3 regions of the Aurantimonas sp. E1-2-R+4 genome follow, and region 2 is predicted to be linked to each of the others. Evidence: riboswitches for the same ligand, from Rfam matches in the RefSeq annotation. Region 2 holds a riboswitch; each other region holds the start of a gene.
What was found. A riboswitch is a leader RNA that binds a small molecule or an ion and turns the genes downstream of it on or off. The one in region 2 is predicted to bind thiamine pyrophosphate.
Positions count from the first base shown of each region.

Region 1: linked by a shared signal. The riboswitch ahead of thiC (phosphomethylpyrimidine synthase ThiC) and the one ahead of VQ045_RS19450 (YkoF family thiamine/hydroxymethylpyrimidine-binding protein) in region 2 are both predicted to bind thiamine pyrophosphate.
Region 3: linked by a shared signal. The riboswitch ahead of thiB (thiamine ABC transporter substrate binding subunit) and the one ahead of VQ045_RS19450 (YkoF family thiamine/hydroxymethylpyrimidine-binding protein) in region 2 are both predicted to bind thiamine pyrophosphate.

Region 1 is NZ_JAZHLK010000042.1:4,006-10,435, reverse strand. It holds gene VQ045_RS16690 (ABC transporter substrate-binding protein) at 1-719, shown strand, start outside; gene VQ045_RS16685 (carbohydrate ABC transporter permease) at 842-1,774, shown strand; gene VQ045_RS16680 (carbohydrate ABC transporter permease) at 1,779-2,690, shown strand; TPP riboswitch at 2,782-2,899, shown strand; gene thiC (phosphomethylpyrimidine synthase ThiC) at 3,051-4,865, shown strand; gene thiO (glycine oxidase ThiO) at 4,870-5,847, shown strand; gene thiS (sulfur carrier protein ThiS) at 5,844-6,041, shown strand; gene VQ045_RS16660 (thiazole synthase) at 6,052-6,430, shown strand, end outside.
Region 2 is NZ_JAZHLK010000064.1:9,449-15,878, forward strand. It holds gene VQ045_RS19420 (C69 family dipeptidase) at 1-428, shown strand, start outside; gene VQ045_RS22095 (LLM class flavin-dependent oxidoreductase) at 547-957, opposite strand; gene VQ045_RS19435 (ABC transporter substrate-binding protein) at 954-1,934, opposite strand; gene VQ045_RS19440 (ABC transporter ATP-binding protein) at 1,939-2,673, opposite strand; gene VQ045_RS19445 (ABC transporter permease) at 2,660-3,427, opposite strand; gene VQ045_RS19450 (YkoF family thiamine/hydroxymethylpyrimidine-binding protein) at 3,467-4,078, opposite strand; TPP riboswitch at 4,068-4,174, opposite strand; partial or broken gene VQ045_RS19455 (IS5/IS1182 family transposase) at 4,440-4,547, opposite strand; partial or broken gene VQ045_RS19460 (IS3 family transposase) at 4,587-5,856, opposite strand; AL1L pseudoknot at 5,418-5,572, opposite strand; partial or broken gene VQ045_RS19465 (P-type ATPase) at 5,909-6,430, opposite strand, start outside.
Region 3 is NZ_JAZHLK010000005.1:88,787-95,216, forward strand. It holds gene VQ045_RS04070 (type I secretion system permease/ATPase) at 1-63, shown strand, start outside; gene VQ045_RS04075 (HlyD family type I secretion periplasmic adaptor subunit) at 108-1,427, shown strand; gene VQ045_RS04080 (thiamine diphosphokinase) at 1,444-2,082, opposite strand; TPP riboswitch at 2,204-2,302, shown strand; gene thiB (thiamine ABC transporter substrate binding subunit) at 2,351-3,373, shown strand; gene thiP (thiamine/thiamine pyrophosphate ABC transporter permease) at 3,429-5,054, shown strand; gene VQ045_RS04095 (thiamine ABC transporter ATP-binding protein) at 5,051-5,788, shown strand; gene VQ045_RS04100 (M48 family metalloprotease) at 5,974-6,430, shown strand, end outside.

The DNA of each region.
Region 1 (6,430 bases), on a different contig from region 2:
TCCCGCACGGCAAGGCCGTCGGCGACGGCAACAACTACGCGCACTGGCTGTTGTGGAGCCATGGCGGCATGACCGTCGACGAGAGTGGTAAGCCGGCGATCGACAGCCCCGAGACCAAAGCCGCGATCGAATACGCCAAGGCGCTCTACGCGACCTTCATCCCGGGCACCGAGAGCTGGCTCGACATCAACAACAACCGCGCCTTTCTGGCCGGACAGATCTCGCTGACGGCAAACGGAGTCTCACTCTACTACGCCGCCAAGAAAGACCCCGCGATGGCGGAGATCGCCGAGGACATGCGCACGACCAACCTGCCGATCGGTCCGGTCGGCAAGTCGGTGGAACTGCACCAGACCTCGACGATCAACGTCTTCAAGCACACCAAATACCCGGAGGCGGCCAAGGCCTACATCGCCTTCATGTACCAGCCCGATCAGATGAACGCCTGGATTCAGGGTGCCAGCGCCTATTGCTGCCAGCCGTTGAAGGCGTTCGCCGACAATCCGATCTGGACCTCGGACCCGATCCACGAGCCCTATTCCAAGGCGTCGGCGAGCTTGCGCCCGAACGGCTTTGCCGGGCCGCTCGGACCCTCGTCGGCCGGCGTGATGGCCGACTATGTGGTCGTCGACATGTTTGCGGAGGCGGTCACCGGTCAACGGACGGCCGAAGAGGCGATCGCCAACGCCGAGCGGCGTATCGCCCGCTACTACCGCTAACCAAACGAGGGGCGCCGGCGATCGCTGGCGCCCCTTGGCGTTTTCGACCATCAAGACCGCAGCGATGTGGCGTGATTTACCCGATCCCGTGGGCCGGGCAGCAAAAGAGGAACGAGCAAGCGATGTCGAGCGTCCAGGCGGTACCGCGGCCATCCATCCTGCGCCGGTTCGTGCAAAGCCGGAACGGCCTCGGGCTGCTGTTCATGCTGCCGGCGGCGATCTTCTTGCTGTTCTTCCTCACCTATCCGCTCGGGCTCGGCGTCTGGCTGGGCTTTACCGATACGACCATCGGTCGCACCGGCGTCTTCGTCGGTCTGGAAAACTACGCCTGGCTGTTCGACGATCCGGTGTTCTGGCTGTCGGTCTACAACACCGTCCTCTACACCTTCGTCGCCTCGGTGCTGAAGTTCGTGCTCGGCCTTTGGCTGGCCCTGATCCTCAACGAGCGCCTGCCGTTCAAGAACTTCTTCCGAGCGATCATCCTGCTGCCCTGGGTGGTGCCGACAGTCCTGTCGGCGCTAGCCTTCTGGTGGATCTACGATTCACAGTTCTCGATCATTTCCTGGGTGCTCATGCAGTGGGGCTGGATCGACACGCCGATCAACTTCCTCGGCGATCCGAACAAGGCCCGCGCCTCGGTCATCGCGGCCAATGTCTGGCGCGGCATTCCGTTCGTGGCGATCTCGCTGCTCGCGGGGCTGCAGACGATCCCGCAATCGCTGAACGAGGCCGCGGCGCTCGACGGCGCGACGCCGTGGCAGCGTTTCACCAAGATCACCCTGCCGCTGCTGACGCCGATCATCGCCGTGGTGATGACCTTCTCGGTGCTGTTCACCTTCACCGATTTCCAGCTGATCTACGTCTTGACGCGCGGCGGCCCGGTCAACGCGACGCATCTGATGGCGACGCTCTCGTTCCAGCGCGCCATTCCCGGCGGCCAGCTCGGTGAGGGCGCGGCGATCGCCGTCGCCATGATTCCTTTCCTGCTCGCCGCGATCCTGTTCTCGTTCTTCGGGCTACAGCGACGCAAATGGCAGCAGGGCGCGGCCGACTGAGGAGATGACCCCCGTGAGCCAAAAAACGCTTCCCGGCCGCACCGTCGCCGTGCATGACGACACCGAAGGCATGCAGCAGTTCAACTCGCTGCCGCGCCGCATCCTCGTGGTCTATCTGCCCTTGGCGGTGTTCGTGTTCGTGCTGCTGTTCCCATTCTACTGGATGGCGATCACGGCGGTAAAACCGAACCACCAGCTGACCAACTATACCGACTATAGCCCGTTCTGGGTGGTCAAGCCGACGCTCGAGCATATCCGCTTCCTGCTCTTCGAGACCTCCTATCCGGGCTGGCTGTGGAACACCATGCTGGTCTCCGTTGCCTCGACGGCGATTGCGCTGGCCGCCTCGGTCTTCGCCGCCTACGCGATCGAACGGGTGCGCTTCACCGGCGCGCGGGTCACCGGTCTGTTGATCTTTCTCGCTTATCTCGTGCCGCCGTCGATCCTGTTCATTCCGCTCGCCTTCATCGTTTTCAATGTCGGCATCTTCGATTCCCGGCTGGCGCTGATCCTGACCTATCCGACCTTCCTCATCCCGTTCTGCACCTGGCTGCTGATGGGCTATTTCCGCACCATCCCCTTCGAGCTGGAAGAGAGCGCGCTGGTGGACGGGGCGACGCGCTGGCAGATCCTGACCAAGGTGGTGCTGCCTTTGGCCGTGCCCGGCCTGATCTCCGCCGGCATCTTCGCCTTCACGCTGTCCTGGAACGAGTTCATCTACGCGCTGACCTTCATCTCCTCGTCGGAGAACAAGACAATCCCGGTCGGCGTGCTGACCGAGCTTGTGCGCGGCGACATCTACGAATGGGGGGCGCTGATGGCCGGGGCTCTGCTCGGCTCGCTCCCCGTCGTCATCCTCTACTCCTTCTTCGTCGACTATTACGTCTCGTCGATGACCGGCGCGGTGAAGGAATAGGCGCTTCGGCGGTGCTTTCACGACATTTGGCGGTCCGGTCTCCGGGTCGGCGCAGATCGCCGTTGACTTTGGCCGCTGAATTGATAGCGTTCGCTCGTCCAAGGGGAGTTCCGGCAAGGAACTGAGAGGCCGACGGCTCAAGAAGCGCGCGGCGACCCTACGAACCTGATCCAGTTGACACTGGCGTAGGGATGGAGTGAGCCGCTTCCCGATCCGTTCTCCCCTTTGACGACCCGCCGCCTACGCGGCGCGTTCTCTGGCGACGACAATCGGGAAGAGGCATCGGGAAACCCCCGGTGTGAAACGGCCCAATCTTACCCAAACCGCGGAACTGGATCTCCTCGTCGAACAGGAGAGCCTATGAACGCCCTGACACCCACCGTAACCAGCGGCCCGCTGCCTGCATCCCGCAAGATCTGGCGCGCCGGGACACTCCACCCCGAAGTACGCGTCCCGATGCGCGAAATTTCGGTGCATCCGACCGCCGGCGAGCCGCCGGTCACCGTCTATGATTCCTCCGGCCCCTATACGGACGACACGGCAACGACGGATATTGCCGCCGGCCTTCCCCGCAAGCGGCGGGACTGGACGCTCGCCGCGGGAGACGTCGAGGACTATGCCGGCAGGGTGGTCCGGCCGGAAGACAACGGCGTCACCTCCGACGCCAAGCGCGTTCCCACCTTTCCCGTCTCCCATGCGCCGCTGCGGGCGAAGGGCGGCAAGGCCGTCACCCAGATCGCCTATGCCCGCGCCGGCATCGTCACCCCGGAAATGGAGTTCGTCGCGATCCGCGAGAATCTCGGGCGCGAGCAGGCCAAGGCCGAGCTGGAGCGGGACGGCCATCCGTTCTCCGCGACGATCCCCGATTTCATCACCCCCGAATGGGTGCGCGACGAGGTCGCCTCGGGGCGGGCGATCATTCCCGCCAATATCAACCATCCCGAACTCGAGCCGATGGCGATCGGGCGCAATTTCCTGGTCAAGATCAACGCAAATATCGGCAATTCGGCCGTGACCTCGTCGATGGCCGAAGAGGTCGAGAAGATGGTCTGGTCGATCCGCTGGGGCGCCGATACGGTCATGGATTTGTCGACCGGTCGCAACATCCACGACATTCGCGAGTGGATCATCCGCAACGCGCCGGTGCCGATCGGCACCGTGCCGCTCTACCAGGCGCTGGAGAAGGTCGACGGCATCGCCGAGAATCTGACCTGGGAGGTCTATCGCGACACGCTGATCGAGCAGGCCGAGCAGGGTGTCGACTATTTCACCATCCATGCCGGCGTGCGGCTGCGTCACATCCCGCTCACCGTCGAGCGGGTCACCGGCATCGTCTCTCGCGGCGGCTCGATCATGGCCAAATGGTGCCTGCACCACCACAAGGAGAGCTTCCTCTACGAGCATTTCGAGGAAATCTGCGACATCTGCCGGATGTACGACGTGTCTTTCTCGCTCGGTGACGGCCTGCGTCCCGGCTCGATCGCCGACGCCAACGACAAGGCACAGTTCGCCGAACTGGAAACGCTCGGCGAACTGACGCAGATCGCCTGGGCCAAGGACTGCCAGGTGATGATCGAGGGGCCCGGTCATGTGCCGATGCACAAGATCAAGGAAAATGTCGATCTGCAGATGAAGGTCTGCGGCGAGGCCCCGTTCTATACGCTCGGGCCCTTGGTCACCGACATCGCGCCGGGCTACGACCATATCACCAGCGGCATCGGCGCGGCGATGATCGGCTGGTTCGGCACGGCCATGCTCTGCTACGTAACGCCCAAGGAGCATCTGGGCCTGCCCGACCGCGACGACGTCAAGGTCGGGGTGATCACCTACAAGATCGCCGCCCACGCCGCCGATCTCGCCAAGGGCCACCCGGCCTCGCAGCTGCGCGACGACGCGCTGTCGCGGGCCCGATTCGAGTTTCGCTGGGAGGACCAGTTCAACCTCTCGCTGGATCCGGAAACGGCGCGCTCGCTGCACGACGAGACGCTGCCCAAGGAGGCGCACAAGACGGCGCATTTCTGCTCCATGTGCGGCCCGAAATTCTGCTCCATGAAGATCTCCCACGATATCCGCGCCGAGGCGCAGAAAGAGGGGATGGAGGAGATGGCCCGCAAATACCGTGAGGGCGGCGACCTTTATATGCCGGCGAACGCGGCCGGCGAGGCGGCGGAGTAGGCCGATGCCGATCGCGGTTCTCGGCGCCGGCGTCGCGGGGCTGGCCTCGGCCACCGTGCTCGCCGAGCGGGGCGCTTCGGTGACGGTGTTCGAGCGTGGCGCCGCCATCGGCGAGGGTGCGGCGTCGCGTCTCGCCGGCGCCATGCTGGCGCCGTGGTGCGAGCGCGAAAGCGCCGAGGCCGAGGTGGTCCGGCTCGGCGCCGGCGCCGCCGACTGGTGGGCGGCCCGCGTTCCCAGTGTGGCGCGGCAGGGCAGCCTGGTCCTCGCGCCGCCGCGCGACCGGGCGGAGCTCGACCGTTTCGCCCGGCGCACCGACCATTTCGAACGTATCGGCGCCGAGGAAATCGCCGAGCTGGAACCCAGCCTCGCCGGGCGGTTCCAGGCAGGGCTGCTGTTTGCGGAAGAGGCGCATCTGTGCCCGCGCTGCGCCTTGAAGGCGCTGGCCCGGCGGCTGGAGGGGATGGGGGTCGCATTCCATTTCGGTGAGGACGGGCGCGCTGCGTCCGCGGGCTTCGAAACGGTCATCGATTGCCGTGGTTTTGCCGCCCGCGAGACCTTGCCGGAGCTGCGCGGCGTGCGCGGTGAAATGGTGCTGCTGCGGACGGGCGAGGTGTCGCTGTCGCGGCCAATCCGTCTCCTGCATCCGCGTCAGCCGATCTACGTCGTGCCGCGTGTGGACGGCATCTTCATGGTCGGCGCGACGATGATCGAGAGCGAAAACCGGGGCGCGATCACGCTGCGCTCGGCGGTCGAGCTTTTGTCGGCCGCCTACGCGCTGCACCCGGCTTTCGCCGAGGCGGAGATCCTCGAGACCGGCGTCGGGATTCGGCCGGCCTTTCCCGACAACCTGCCACGGGTGACGCGGCAGGGACGGGTGATCTCGGTCAACGGTCTTTACCGCCACGGATTTCTGCTGGCGCCGGATGTCGCGGGGCGGGCGGCCGATCTCGCCCTCGGCAAGAGCGGGAGGGTTGCGGCGTGACGATCAAGCTGAACGGCGAGGCGCGCGAGGTCGCGGCGACGACACTCGATGCTCTTCTGGTCGAACTCGGGCTGGCGGACGCGGTCGTCGCCACCGCGCGCAATTGTGATTTCGTGGCGAAAGAGGACCGACCGGCGACACCGGTCGTCGACGGCGATGCGATCGAAATCGTCGCGCCCATGCAGGGAGGCTAGGAGATTGTCGATGGACATTTACGGACGCCACCACGCCTCGCGGCTGATGCTCGGCACCGCGCTCTATCCGTCGCCGGCGATCATGGCCGACGCCGTGCGCGCTTCCGGGGCGGAACTCGTCACCGTCTCGCTCCGCCGCGAGAGTGCCGGAGCGAAGGCCGGGCAGGGCTTCTGGGACCTGATCCGCGATCTCGGCGTGCAGGTGCTGCCCAATACGGCTGGCTGCCATACGGTGAAGGACGCGGTGACGACCGCGCAGATGGGCCGCGAGATCTTCGACACCACGCTGGTCAAGCTGGAGGTGATCGGCGAGGCCGACACGCTGCAGCCCGATCTCTTCGGCTTGGTCGACGCGGCGCGAATCCTCGTCGCCGAGGGGTTCGAGGTCT
Region 2 (6,430 bases):
GCTATCTGACCTCGGGCGAGAGCGCGCGGTTCCTTGATCGCCGGAAAGAGACCCAGAACCCGGAAGTCGTATCGCGCGTCCCTCAAGGGATCGAGACCGCCGACTCTGCGGCCTACGAATTCAAGCGGCTGATGCACCTGGCCTTTCAGGAACAGGAAAAGCTGCTCGGCGACGTGGGCAGCCACTGGCGCAATATCGAGGCGCTGATCTGCGAGGAGCTCGCCGCCGTTCAGGAGAGCGCTGCGATCCTTTGCGATGCTGGCAAGAGCACGCTGGCGTCACACCTGCTGACAGAGTTCAGCGAAAGATGGTTCGATCGCGCCCTTGCCGACTGCAAGGCGCTCAGCGCAGCAGCCTACGTGACCTTGCGGGCTTCTGACAATCTGAACCTGACCGACGTTCCCCTCGCTCCGCCTCAGGTGTGGTGACGCGGTTCACGGGCGGGGACGAGGTCTTTGGGTCAGCGGGTCAGCGGGTCCACGCGGAGTATTTCAAGATTTCCGAGGACGGCATGGTTGATATCAAGGTATCAGTACTGGACTATGCTCAGGCACCCGCCGTGGCGAGATCGTACTGGACGGATTTGGCGGCTCCGGCACCACTCTGATCGCGGCCGAGCGCACCGGCCGCGTGGTGCGGCTTGTGGAAACGCCGGGCGAGGTGAAGGGGATGGTTGAAGCTGGTCGAGGCGGTACCGATCAGCGTCAGCCGATCGGTCGCTCCGGCCAGCGCCGCCAGTACCATGAGCGGATCGAGCGTCTCGGACGGATGATGCTCTGGACGGTCCTGCAGGCAGAGGATGTCACCCAGAAAGAGGCCGTCGAACCCGGCGGCCTCTGCCTTCCGCGCGCAACTCAGCCAATGCGACAGTTCGAGCGGTGCGGTGGCGCGCATGCCGGGGCTGCGCCAGGCCGCCTCGTGGCTGCCATGCCCAAACAGGACCGCATTCAGGATCACTCGTCCATCCAGCTCTGGTCGAACCAGTCCGCGACATCTCCCGGCCACTCCAGCGGTGCGCCGCTCGGGTCCTTGAGAACGCCGCTGTCGAAGAGGAATTGCGCCATCTCGGCGAAACGATCGGCGTCGATCTTGCCCACGGGGACGTTGCTGTCCCGCATGTAGCCGCCCGCGACGATCTTCTCCATCGAGCCTCGCACCAGCTCCGGGTTCGGGAAGTCGCCGGCGGCGATCAGCAGCTCCGCCGCTTCCTCGGGATGATCGACCGCCCATTCGTATCCGGCCTGCGTCGCTTTCATGAAGACCGTCACCGTCTCCGGATCGTCCTGCAGGATCTCGGCACGGGTGCCGATGTAGCCATTCTGCTGATCGGGGACGCCGTAGTCGGCGTAGATGAAGGAAGACTGCTCGCGCCCCAGAAGCTCGCTGTTCACGCCTTCCCAGGTCGCGACCTCGAGCGTGAAGTCGACGCGCCCCGTCGCCAGCGCCTCGTATGCGCCGGTGCCCAGCGTCACCGTGTCATAGACCGGCTCGCCTCCGTCGTTGCGGATCATCGTCCCGATCAGCGCGTCCTCCCAGGCGCTGCCGAAGCCGGCATAGGTCTTGCCCGAGAGATCCGCCGGGCGGGTGATCGCTTCGTTGGCGCTGTTGTAGACCAGCCGCCCGGCCTCGTGCTGCATCGTGGCCCAGAGGGCGATGATGTCGGCTCCGGCGGGGCGCGCGCTCATGAAACCGAGCGAGGTCATATAGGCGAAATCCGCGACATCGGCGGCCAGCAGCGCGGTCGAGCTGGTGTCCGAATAGGGCAGGATCTCCACCTCCAGCCCGGCCTCGTCGTAAAACCCGCGGTCGCGTGCGACGATCAGGCCGACGTGGTTGGTGTTCAGCGTCCAGTCGAGGGCGATGGTCACCTTTTCCCGGGCCTCGGCGGCGATTGGCAGGGTCAGGCAGGCTGCGAGCAGCAGATTGCGGATCATCGTATCACTCCTTGAGTAGCAGGGTTCTGAGGGTCGTGCGGATTTCGGCCAACGCCACTTCGCTCCGCCTCTCGCGGGGGGTGGTGATGGGGATGTCGGCGACAAGGGGGCCCGGCCGCGCCGACATGACGAGGATGTGGTCGGCCATCTGTGTAGCCTCGTGTAGATCGTGGGTAACCATCAGGACACCGCGCAATGTCTCGGCCAGACGAGCGCAAAGCCAGTCCTGCATCCTGAGCCGCGTCACGGCGTCCAGAGCCGAGAACGGCTCGTCCAGAAGGACGAAACGGCTGTCCTGCACGATCGTGCGCAGGAACGCCGCGCGCTGGCGCATGCCGCCCGAGACCTGGTCGGGATAGAGATCTTCGCATCCCGACAGCCCGAACGGGACGAACAGGTCCGCGACCTTCTCGCGCGCGGCCCTGCGCGGCAGTCCCGCCATCTCGAGCCCGAGCGCCGCGTTGTCGGTGACGGTCAGCCAAGGAAACAGAGCGTCGCTCTGCGGCTGATAGCTGATGCTCGGATGCGGGCGCAGGATCGGTGCGCCGTCGAGCGTGACCCTGCCCTTTGCCTCGATGCCGGGCGGCAGGATGCCGGCGAGCCATTTGAGCACGGATGTCTTGCCGCAGCCCGAGGGCCCAATCAGGCAGGTAATCCGCCCCTCCCGAAGCTCGCACGAAAAATTCGTGACCAGCGTCCGCGCCTCCACCCGGACCGTCAGCCCCTCAACCCGCAGCATCGCGCCCTCGTCGGTGGCCGTGTGCGGTGAGTCGTTCGATCAGGCGCAGCGCACCCAGGAGCAGCAGGGTCAGGCCGGCCGAGACGACGACGGCGGCAAGCACGAGATCGGCGCGGAAACTGTTCTTGGCGGTGAGGATGTAGATCCCGAGCCCTTGCCGCGCGCCGGCATACTCGGCGAAGATCGTCGCGACAATGGCATAGGTGGCCGAAATCCTCAGCCCCGCGAAGAACGACGCCCGCGCCACCGGCAGCGTCGCACGCCGAAAGATGCGGAGTTTGCCGGCCCGCATCGAGGTCAGGAGATCCAGATAGGCCTGCGGCACCTGGCCGTAGCCCGACAGCAGGCTCACGAGGATCGGGAAGAAGGTGACCAGGATGACCAGAAGCACCTTGGGCAACAGCCCGAAGCCGAACCACAGGATCATCAGCGGCGCCAGTGCGACGAGCGGAATGGTCTGGCTGGCGACGAGCAGCGGCATCAGGCCGCGCTGGAGCCAAGGGCTGAAATGCAGGGCGACAGAGGCGGCAAAGGCGAAAAGGACCGAAGTGGAGAAGCCCAGCGTGGCGACCCAGATCGTGCTGAGCGCATGGGGCCCGATCCGCGCGCGCTCGACGATGAGGGATCGCAGCACGTCCGTCGGCGCGGGCAGCACCAGCGGTGAGACCCCGGCAAGCGCGCAATAGACCTGCCAGGCCAGTAGAAGCGCCGAAGCGATCAGCACTGTCGGCAGGATGTGTCGCAGGGATTGCATGACGTCTCCGGACGCGAACCGGCTGTGCGACGGGCGGGGTCAGGCGAAGCTGGGGCTGTTGACGGAGGCTGTCAGGTCGATCGTGACATGTCCCTCGGCAGGACCGAAGCGCAGGAACGCCTGCCGCACCGTCTCGAACACCGCGCCTGCATCGCCGCGCAGCCGCGTGCAGAAGTTCTTGGACTTCAGGAAAGTGCCCGAGCCTTTCAGAAACTCGATGCAACCGTAGATCTCGTCCATGTGGCGGTCCTGGCCCAGCACGTAGAGCGAGAACTGGACGTCGATCCCGACGCCGAGATCCGGCGCGCCGGCGACCGCGTCCCGCGCCAGAGCCTTTCGCTCCTCGAAGGTTTCATCCTGTGCGCGCGCCAGCGTCTCGCAGCGGCAACTGGGATCGTCGGGTTCACCGTAACATCCCCGCGACAGGGTGACATGCATCGTGACATGATCGGGCTGCCGCGCGGCGGCAGCAAACAGATCCCGGATCGCGTCGATCAGCGGATCGGGCGCGCCGACCATCAGGGTCGACATGTCGTCCGTCTCGATCCGCAACTCACTGTAGTAGGGGGTTAGAGCGGCGAGCCCCGATGTGATTACGTCCACGAACTCCGACGTCATCGGATAGAGCGACACCTGCGCGCCTATGAACATGTTTCCTCGCTCCGCCGGCATTACCCGGATCAGCTGTGAAGGGTTCGCGCGGTCTCGCGCATCTCAGCCCCGAACGGAGCACCCCTGGCCATGTCGGCAGATATGTGGCCAGTCGCAGCAGAATGTCAATTCGAGACGAGGCGGATCGTTCTGGCCTCGAATAACTGCGCCCGCCGCACTGCGACCGAATGTGTGCGATGCAGCATCAGTCATAGTGGGCTCCGAGCGGTCATCGCTATAGCGGTGTTTCTTGTACGTCGGCGCGGTCCTGCTCATGCCCCCCCCAACTACACAAAGATCCTTGCCAAGGAAACAACGTGACATCGCCCAAAGTAGTGTTAGAGTCGGTCCGGAAAGTTATTCATTTCAAACAGAGCCTTCGCATCATGAAGCGGATAGACGCCAGTTTGAGGAAGGCGAGCGCGCTGCGCGACAGGTTCTCGAAGTCTTTGGACAGCCTGCGGCATTGAACCGCCCCGGGTTTCCCGGAGACCGTTTGGTTTGAGTTCTACGCGGCGATCGGCATGGCCTCAAGCTGGGCGTAGTATGCGGCTTCCGCCTCGGCGGGAGGAATATTTCCGATCGGCTCGAGCAGGCGGCGATTGTTGAACCAGTCGACCCATTCGAGGGTGGCGAACTCGACCGCTTCGAAGCTTCGCCACGGGCCGCGTCGATGGATTACTTCGGCCTTGAACAGGCCGTTGATCGTTTCGGCCAGGGCGTTGTCATATGAATCTCCGACGCTTCCGACAGAAGGTTCGATGCCGGCCTCGGCCAGACGCTCGGTGTAGCGAATACTGACATATTGGGATCCGCGGTCGGAATGGCACACGAGGCCACCGCCGGCGAAGGGCCGCCGGTCATGGAGCGCCTGCTCCAGGGCGTCGAGGACGAAGTCGGCGTGGGCCGTTCGTGAGACGCGCCAGCCGACAATCCGGCGGGCGAAGGTGTCGATAACAAAGGCCACGTAAACGAAGCCACGCCAGGTGGCGACGTAGGTAAAATCGCTGACCCACAGGGCATTCGGCGACGCAGCCTGAAACTGCCGGTTCACCAGGTCCAGCGGACAGGGCGTAGCCTTGTCGCTGATCGTCGTCTTCACCGGCTTGCCGCGAACGACGCCCTTCAGGCCAAGGCTTCGCATCAGTCGGGCAACGGTGCGGCGGGCGACATCAATGCCTTCACGCTTCATCTGGCGCCAAACCTTGCGAACGCCGTAGACGCCGAAGTTCGCTTCGAAGACACGGCGAATATCCTGGCAGAGTTCGTCGTCGCGACGTTCGCGGGCCGGGCGACGATCAGGATCGCGGTTGCGAGCCGCGTGCTCGTGATACGTCGATGGGGCGATCGGCAGAGTGAGCCATGTCGCGCCATTGGTCCGAGCGACAATGGCGAACGGCAGATCGGCTCGACCCCATAGACGTCACGATGGTTGTCGATGAACGTCGTCATCGTCTGAACGGGCGGTCGAGCTCCGCCTGAGCAAAATACGCCGATGCCTTACGCAGGATCTCGTTGGCCTGCCGCAACTCGCGGTTCTCTCGTTCGAGAGCCTTGATCCGGCCGCGCTCATCGCTCGTCTGACCGGCGCGAACGCCCTGGTCGCGTTCGGCCCGGCGAACCCAGTTGCGCAGCGTCTCGCCGGCACAGCCGATCTTCGCCGCAATCGACGATATCGCCTCCCACTGCGAGGCGTGTTCGCCTTGATGCTCCAAAACCATTCGGACTGCCCGCTCGCGGACCTCCGGCGAATATCTCTTCGATGTCTGTTTCGTCATCATGACCCCATTCTCTCAGGAAATGAGGTCTCCGGGAAACCCGGGGCGGTTCAGTGCTGTCGGCCGCCCGGCGATTGGCGCGCAGGTCGAAAGGTTCGCCCGCGTTGGTCGAACCGCTCATCACGTCCTGCCCATGCTCCAGACGTACGGGCATCGACTCGCCGGTCAGCGCCGACTGGTCGACCATCGCGCGGCTGTTTTCGACTGTGCCGTCGACGGGCGCCACGTCCCCCTGCCGGATCAGCAGAAGATCGCCAGGCTCGACGTCATCCAAGGGCACGTCGTCGAGCGCGCCGTTGCGGTGGCGCGTCGCGGTGCGAGGCACACGAGAGAGAAGATCGCTCATCTCTCGTCGGGCGCGACCCTCGGCGAAGCTTTCAAGGAAGGTTCCCCCCGAATACATCAGCGCCACGACCGCCGCCGCGAGCGTTTCGCCAAACAGCAGTGCCGCCGACATCGACAGTGCGGCGACGATGTCCAGCCCGACCTCGCCTTGCCGCAGACTCCGGACGATCTCCACGACCAAGGCGGCGAGGACCGGCAGGACACCCGCCGCCCAGATCGTATCCGCCAG
Region 3 (6,430 bases), on a different contig from region 2:
GTCACCGGGCGTTTTCCGGCCGTGGTCGCCGGCGGGCGGAACCCCGAGACGGCTGACAGCTGACCGGCGGCTTGATGGCGCGGTCGCCGACAATGGAGCGGATACCCATGACGAAGAACGGCGACGGCTGGGCTAGCGACGTCAAGACCGGAATACGCCTGATCACCGTGACGGGAGTCGCGCTCTCGGCGATCTTCCTGTTGGGCTTCGGGGCTTGGGCCGCACTGGCGCCGCTGGCGAGCGCCGCGGTCGCGCCGGGGGTGGTCGCGGCGGCCGGCAAGAACCAGGGGGTCCAGCATCTGGAAGGTGGGATCGTACGGAGCATCCTCGTGCGCGAGGGCGAGCGCATCAAGGCGGGACAAGCGCTGTTCGCCCTGGATCCGACAGCTCCCAAAGCGCAACGCAATCGTCTGCAGAAACAGATGGTCGGCCTGGAGGCGCGGACCGAGCGGCTGACCTCCGAGCGCGACGGCCTGGAGATGTTGTCGTTTCCGCCGGTGTTGCGTCAGTTGGCCGGGACAGAAGGCATCGGCGATCTTCTCATCGAGCAGGAACGCGAGTTCACCGCCCGATTGGACCGTCACCGCCAGGAACAGGTGATCATGGGCCAGCGTGTCCAGGCCCTCCGCGAGCAGATCGAGGGGATGACCGCGCAGCAGACGGCGATCGAGCGCCAACTCGAAGTCGTTCGGGAGGAAGTGTCGCGCAAGCGCACGCTGCTGGACAAGGGCCTGACCAATCGCTCGGAATATACCGCGCTGCTTCGCAGCGAGGCAGATCTGGTCGGTCAGGTAGGGCAGGGTGTTTCCAGCATTCTGGCGGCGAAAATCCAGATCGTCGAAGCGCAGGCGCAGCTGGCGCGGCTCGAAACGCAGCGCGTCGAGACCGCGGTGACGCAGCTCAATGAAATCCGGGCGCAGATCTCCGATACCGAAGAACAGCTGCGGTCGGCCGAGGATGTGCTCGATCGCATCATCGTTCGTTCGCCGAGCGATGGGATCATCATCAAGATGAGCGTGAATGCCTCCGGCAGCGTAGTGGGGCCTGGCGATCAGCTCCTCGAACTCCTGCCGACCGGCGAAGATCTCCTCATCGAGGCTCGGGTCTCGCCGCAGGATGTCGACGTCATCTCGCTCGGACAAAGGGCCCGGCTGCGGTTCAGCGCGCTCAATACGCGCACCACGCCGACCGTGGAGGCGAAGGTCACCTATCTTTCCGCCGACCGGCTGATCGACCAGACCACCCGGCAACCCTACTACACCGCCCGGCTCAGCATGATCGACGACCTGCCACCCGAAATCAGCCGCGACCAGATTTATCCGGGCATGCCGGTGGAGGCCTATATCGCGACCGGCGAGCGCACCTTCCTGGAATATCTCGCCAAGCCCATCACCGACAGTTTCTCAAGGGCCTTCCGGGAGGATTGAACCGCTCGGCATCGCCTCACCGCACCGTGGGGTCGGCCTGGGCGATCAGCATCGCTGAGCCCTCCTGCAACCCGACGACGATCTCGCCGAGCGCCTCGTTCGATTGGGTCAGGATCGAATGGAACGGCACGTCGACATCGGCCAGCGGCCATTTCGCGCCCACGACTGTCAGTCCCGACAGATCCGAGAATTTCAGGATCGAGAATTGCGCGCCGGGGGTCAGATCGAAGCGGCGCGGCTCCGGGGACAGCGGCCAACCATGCTCACGGCCGTCGAACAGCTCGACATCGAGGCCGCGCGCGGCAAAGCGCAGCGCCAGGATGAGATGGGCGAAGGCATGGTCGCTGCGTGGACCGCCGAGCGCGCCGACAAGCAGCAGCCGGCTCGCGCCCCGAGCGACCGCCGCGTCGATGGCGAGTTCGCCGTCGGTCTGGTCCTTGTCGCTCGGAAAGGTCTCGCGGGGAATGTCGGAGAATTCGCCGGCCGCAATCGCCGGGCTGGAATCGAAATCGCCGACCCACAGTTCCGGGGTGAGCCCCAACGCCGTGGCATGGCGAATTCCGTCGTCGGCGGCGATCACTCGCGTGCCGGATACTGCATTAACAAGGGCGGGTGTCGGATCGACGCGGCCGGCAAGAAGAATCGTGAAGCGCATGGCGCCGTGATCTAGCGCGTGGAAGCGGCGAAGGGGAGGGGGAAACGCGCCCACCCGCTCGAAGTAGCGGCCGTTGGACCGGTTGCCCTTGCCGGTGGCGGAGCTTGCCGCTAAATCTTCGGCAGCTCACACGGGGTGCCTTCGGGCTGAGAGGCGTCGCGCCAACCCGTCGAACCTGATCCGGATCGTACCGGCGGAGGGATTGCGGGCGTTCGCGAGGTCCTCGCGGCGCGGCTCTTCCGACGTCGCCGCATCGAGAGGCCCCTTTATGATTACTATCCCACCGCAGCTTTTGTCCGGTGCGGCTGTCCTCGCCGTGCTGTCCACCTTCGCCGCTCCCGCCTTGGCGCAGGATGGCAAGCCGACACTCACCGTCTACACCTATGAGAGCTTCACGCCCGAGTGGGGGCCGGGGCCTAAGATCGAGGCGGCGTTCGAGGCGGTCTGCGATTGCGACCTGACATTCGTCGGCCTGGAGGATGGGGTCGCGATCCTCAACCGGCTGAAGCTGGAGGGCGAAACGAGCGACGCCGACATCGCCCTCGGGCTGACCTCCGACCTCATTCCGGAAGCCAAGGCGACGGGCCTGTTCGCCGACAGCGGCGTCGATCTGTCCAAGCTGACGGTGCCGACGGGCTTTTCCGATCCGGTCTTCGTGCCCTACGACTATTCCTATCTCGCCGTCGTCTACGACACCGAGGCTATCGACAATCCGCCGAAGAGCCTCGACGACCTCGTGTCCGGCGATTCCGAGCAGAAGATCGCCATCGAGGACGCGCGGACCTCGACGCCGGGGCTCGGTCTGCTTCTGTGGATGAAGGCGGTCTATGGCGAGGAGGCGAAAGCCAAGTGGGCAAAGCTCTCCGACCGCATCCTGACCGTCACGCCCGGCTGGAGCGAGGCCTATGGCCTGTTCACCAATGGCGAGGTGCCGCTGGTGCTGAGCTATACGACATCGCCGGCCTATCACATGGTCGAGGAAGGCTCCGAGCGCTATCAGGCCGCGGCCTTTTCGGAAGGCCAGTATCTCCAGATCGAGGTCGCGGGCCTGCTCAAGAACGCCGATCAGCCGGATTTGGCGCGCCAATTCCTAAAATTCATGCTGACCCCCGAAATCCAGTCGATCATTCCGACCACCAACTGGACGCTGCCGGTGATCGACGGCATCGAAATGCCGGAGGCGTTCGACCGGTTGGTCAAGGTGGAGACGCCGCTGTTCATCGATCCCGAGACGGTTGCGGCGAACCGCAAGGCCTGGACGCAGGAATGGCTCGAGGCGATCGGCCGCTGATGCGCCTGGGCGTCCGCGTTGGACGGCGCGGCAGGGCTCGATCGCGCGCGCGGCCATGACCGGCTCCACCGACCGGACCCTTCGCATCGGCCTCGGTTTTGCCGCCGCCGCGGCCCTGATCGTCTTTCTCGGCGGCGCGTTCGTGTTCCTGCTCGCGGCGACGGGCGCCGTGCCCGATCTGCCGGCACTCTTCGCCGACCGCTATATCCGGGGCGTCGTGCTCTTCACCATGGAGCAGGCGGCGCTGTCGACGCTCTTGTCACTTGCCGGCGCGGTGCCGCTGGCCGTCGCGCTCCACCGCGCGCGCTTTCCCGGACGCCGGGCGGTGCTGCGGCTGTTCCTCTTGCCGCAGGCGCTGCCAGTTCTCGTCGGGGCGCTGGCCATCATCACGATCTGGGGTCGCAACGGCGTGCTGTCCGGCGCCTTCGCCGCGATCGGGCTGCCGCGGCTCGACGTCTATGGCCTGGCCGGCATCCTGATTGCGCATGTCTTTTTCAACTTGCCGCTCGCCGCCCGGCTGATGGTGGCGGCGCTGGATCGCGTGCCGGCCGAAAGCTGGAAGCTCGCCGGGCAATTGTCTCTCACGCCGCTCGCCACCTTCCGGCTGCTCGAATGGCCGGCGATCCGCGCTAGCCTGCCGGCGGCGGCGAGCCTCGTCTTCATGCTCTGCGTGACGAGTTTCACGCTCGTCCTCGTCCTCGGCGGCGGACCCCGCGCGACGACGCTGGAAGTCGCGATCTATCAGGCGCTTCGCTATGAGTTCGACCCCGGTCGGGCGATCGCGCTGTCCCTCCTGCAAATCGCCCTGACCGCCATCATCCTGTGGTTCGCGACCCGGCTCGGCGGTGATGTCGCGGCCGGGTTCGGCCTCGGCGGCCGGGCGTTGCGCTACGACCGGCCGAGCCGGGTGAGGGCGGCAATGGATGCCGCGATCCTGTCGCTCGGAGTAGCCTTCGTCCTGTCGCCCTTCGTCGCGGTTCTGGTGCGCGGATTGCAGGCGGACCTCGTCTCGCTCGCCGTCGATCCGGCGGTCCGGCGCGCGGCGCTGACCAGCCTGGCGATCGCCCTTGCCGCGGCATCGCTGGCGCTTCTCGTCTCGGTCCTGGTGATCCTCGCCCTCGAAGCCTTGCGCGGCGCGCCGTCCGGGGCGCGTCGTGGCCGGGACACGGCGCGCAAGGGGCTGGAGACGGCCGCCAGCCTCGTTCTCGTGGTGCCGCCGATCGTCGTCGGAGCCGGCTGGTTTCTGGCGTTGCGTCAGGTCACCGACGTCTTCGCCGCCGCGCCTTATGTCGTCGTCGCAACCAACGCCGCCATGGCCGTGCCGTTCATCGTGCGGATCGTCGGGCCGGCGCTGGCCGCTGCCAATCAGGCGACCGGGCGACTGGCGGACAGTCTGGGGCTCGCCGGCCTGTCGCGGCTGCGCTTCGTCGATTGGCCGGCCATGCGTCCCGCGCTCGGCCTCGCCTTCGCCTTCGCGCTGGCGATTTCGCTCGGCGATCTCGGCGCGATCGCCCTGTTCGGCAACCAGGACCTCGTCACGCTGCCCTATCTGCTGTTGCAGCGCATGGGGAGCTATCGCACCAGCGACGCGGCCGGTCTGGCGCTGATTCTCGGAATTTTGTGCCTCGGCCTGATGGTGCTGGCCGAGCGCGGGCTGGCAGGCGCGGGAGAAAAGCGATGAGCGAGGTGCCGGCCTTATCCTTCGAAGACGTTCGCCTGGCCTATGAGGGCAGCGACATGCGGTTCGATCTCAAGGTGATCGAGGGCGAATGGCTGGCGGTGATCGGCCCGAGCGGCGCGGGAAAGTCGACGCTGCTCGATCTGGCGGCCGGTTTCGCGACCCCCGATTCGGGACGGGTCGGCATCGCCGGCTCCGACATGAGCGGGGTCGCCCCCGCCGAGCGGCCGCTCAGCATCGTCTTTCAGGAGAACAATCTGTTCCCCCATCTCGACGTGTTTCGTAACGTCGCGCTCGGCATCGCCCCGAATCTTCACCTGTCCGAGGACGACCGGCGCCGCGTCTTGGAGGCGCTGGAGGCCGTCGGCCTTGCGGGTTTCGAAGCCCGTCGTCCCGCCGCGATGTCCGGCGGCGAACGCCAGCGCGTCGCGCTCGCTCGCGCTTTCCTCCGCGATCGTCCGCTGCTGCTGCTCGACGAGCCCTTTGCGGCGCTGGGGCCAGCGCTGCGCAAGGAAATGCTGGGGATGCTGAAGACGCTTCGTGCGGAACGCGCGCCGCGTCCCATGACCGTGGTGATGGTGACCCATCATCCGGACGACGCGGCCGACCACGCCGATCGCGTCGCATTCCTCGATCGAGGCGTGGTGCTCGCGGTGGGGCCGACGCGCGCGATCCTGTCGGGCCGGACCGATCCGCGTGTCGCCCGCTATCTCGGCACAAAGGTTTCTGATTCATGACGCATTTCCGGCAAATTTGCTTGTTAGCCGGGAAGGCATCCATGATGAGGGGGCGCGCCGCGGATTTGCGACGTCGTGTTGCGGATCGATCCTTCCGCGGAGCGTGGCGTTTCGGCTAAGGGTCTTGTGCGAACAGGGCAGAGCTGAATTTCTGCGGCATATTGGCGGGGGCGGTGATCGCACCGATGGAAATGATGTCCGGGGTCTGGTCCGCAAGGCGTGTGACACGCGCGGCGCTTCGCGGCGCGGCGCTGGCCGCGTTGATGGCGGTTGGCGCGTGTACGTCGTTGGAGGCGAGCCTGGACGGTCTGGCCGGCGATGTCGGCCGCGACGCCAAGTCCGGCTATGCGGCGACGCGCCAGCCGATCACCTTCGAAAACATCCAGCAGGGCGACCCGCAATCGGTCATCGGACGGGCGCAGCATCCGAAGATCCTGGCGGCGTATGGTGGCGCCTATTCCGATCCGAAACTCGAACGAACCCTGGCGACGGTCGTCGGCAAGCTTCAGGCGGTGACGGAGGATCCGAACCGCGCCTACCGAATTACCGTTCTGAATTCTCCGAACGTCAACGCCTTCGCGCTGCCGGGCGGCTACGTCTATGTGACCCGCGGTCTGCTGGCGCTGGCCAACGATTCCGCTG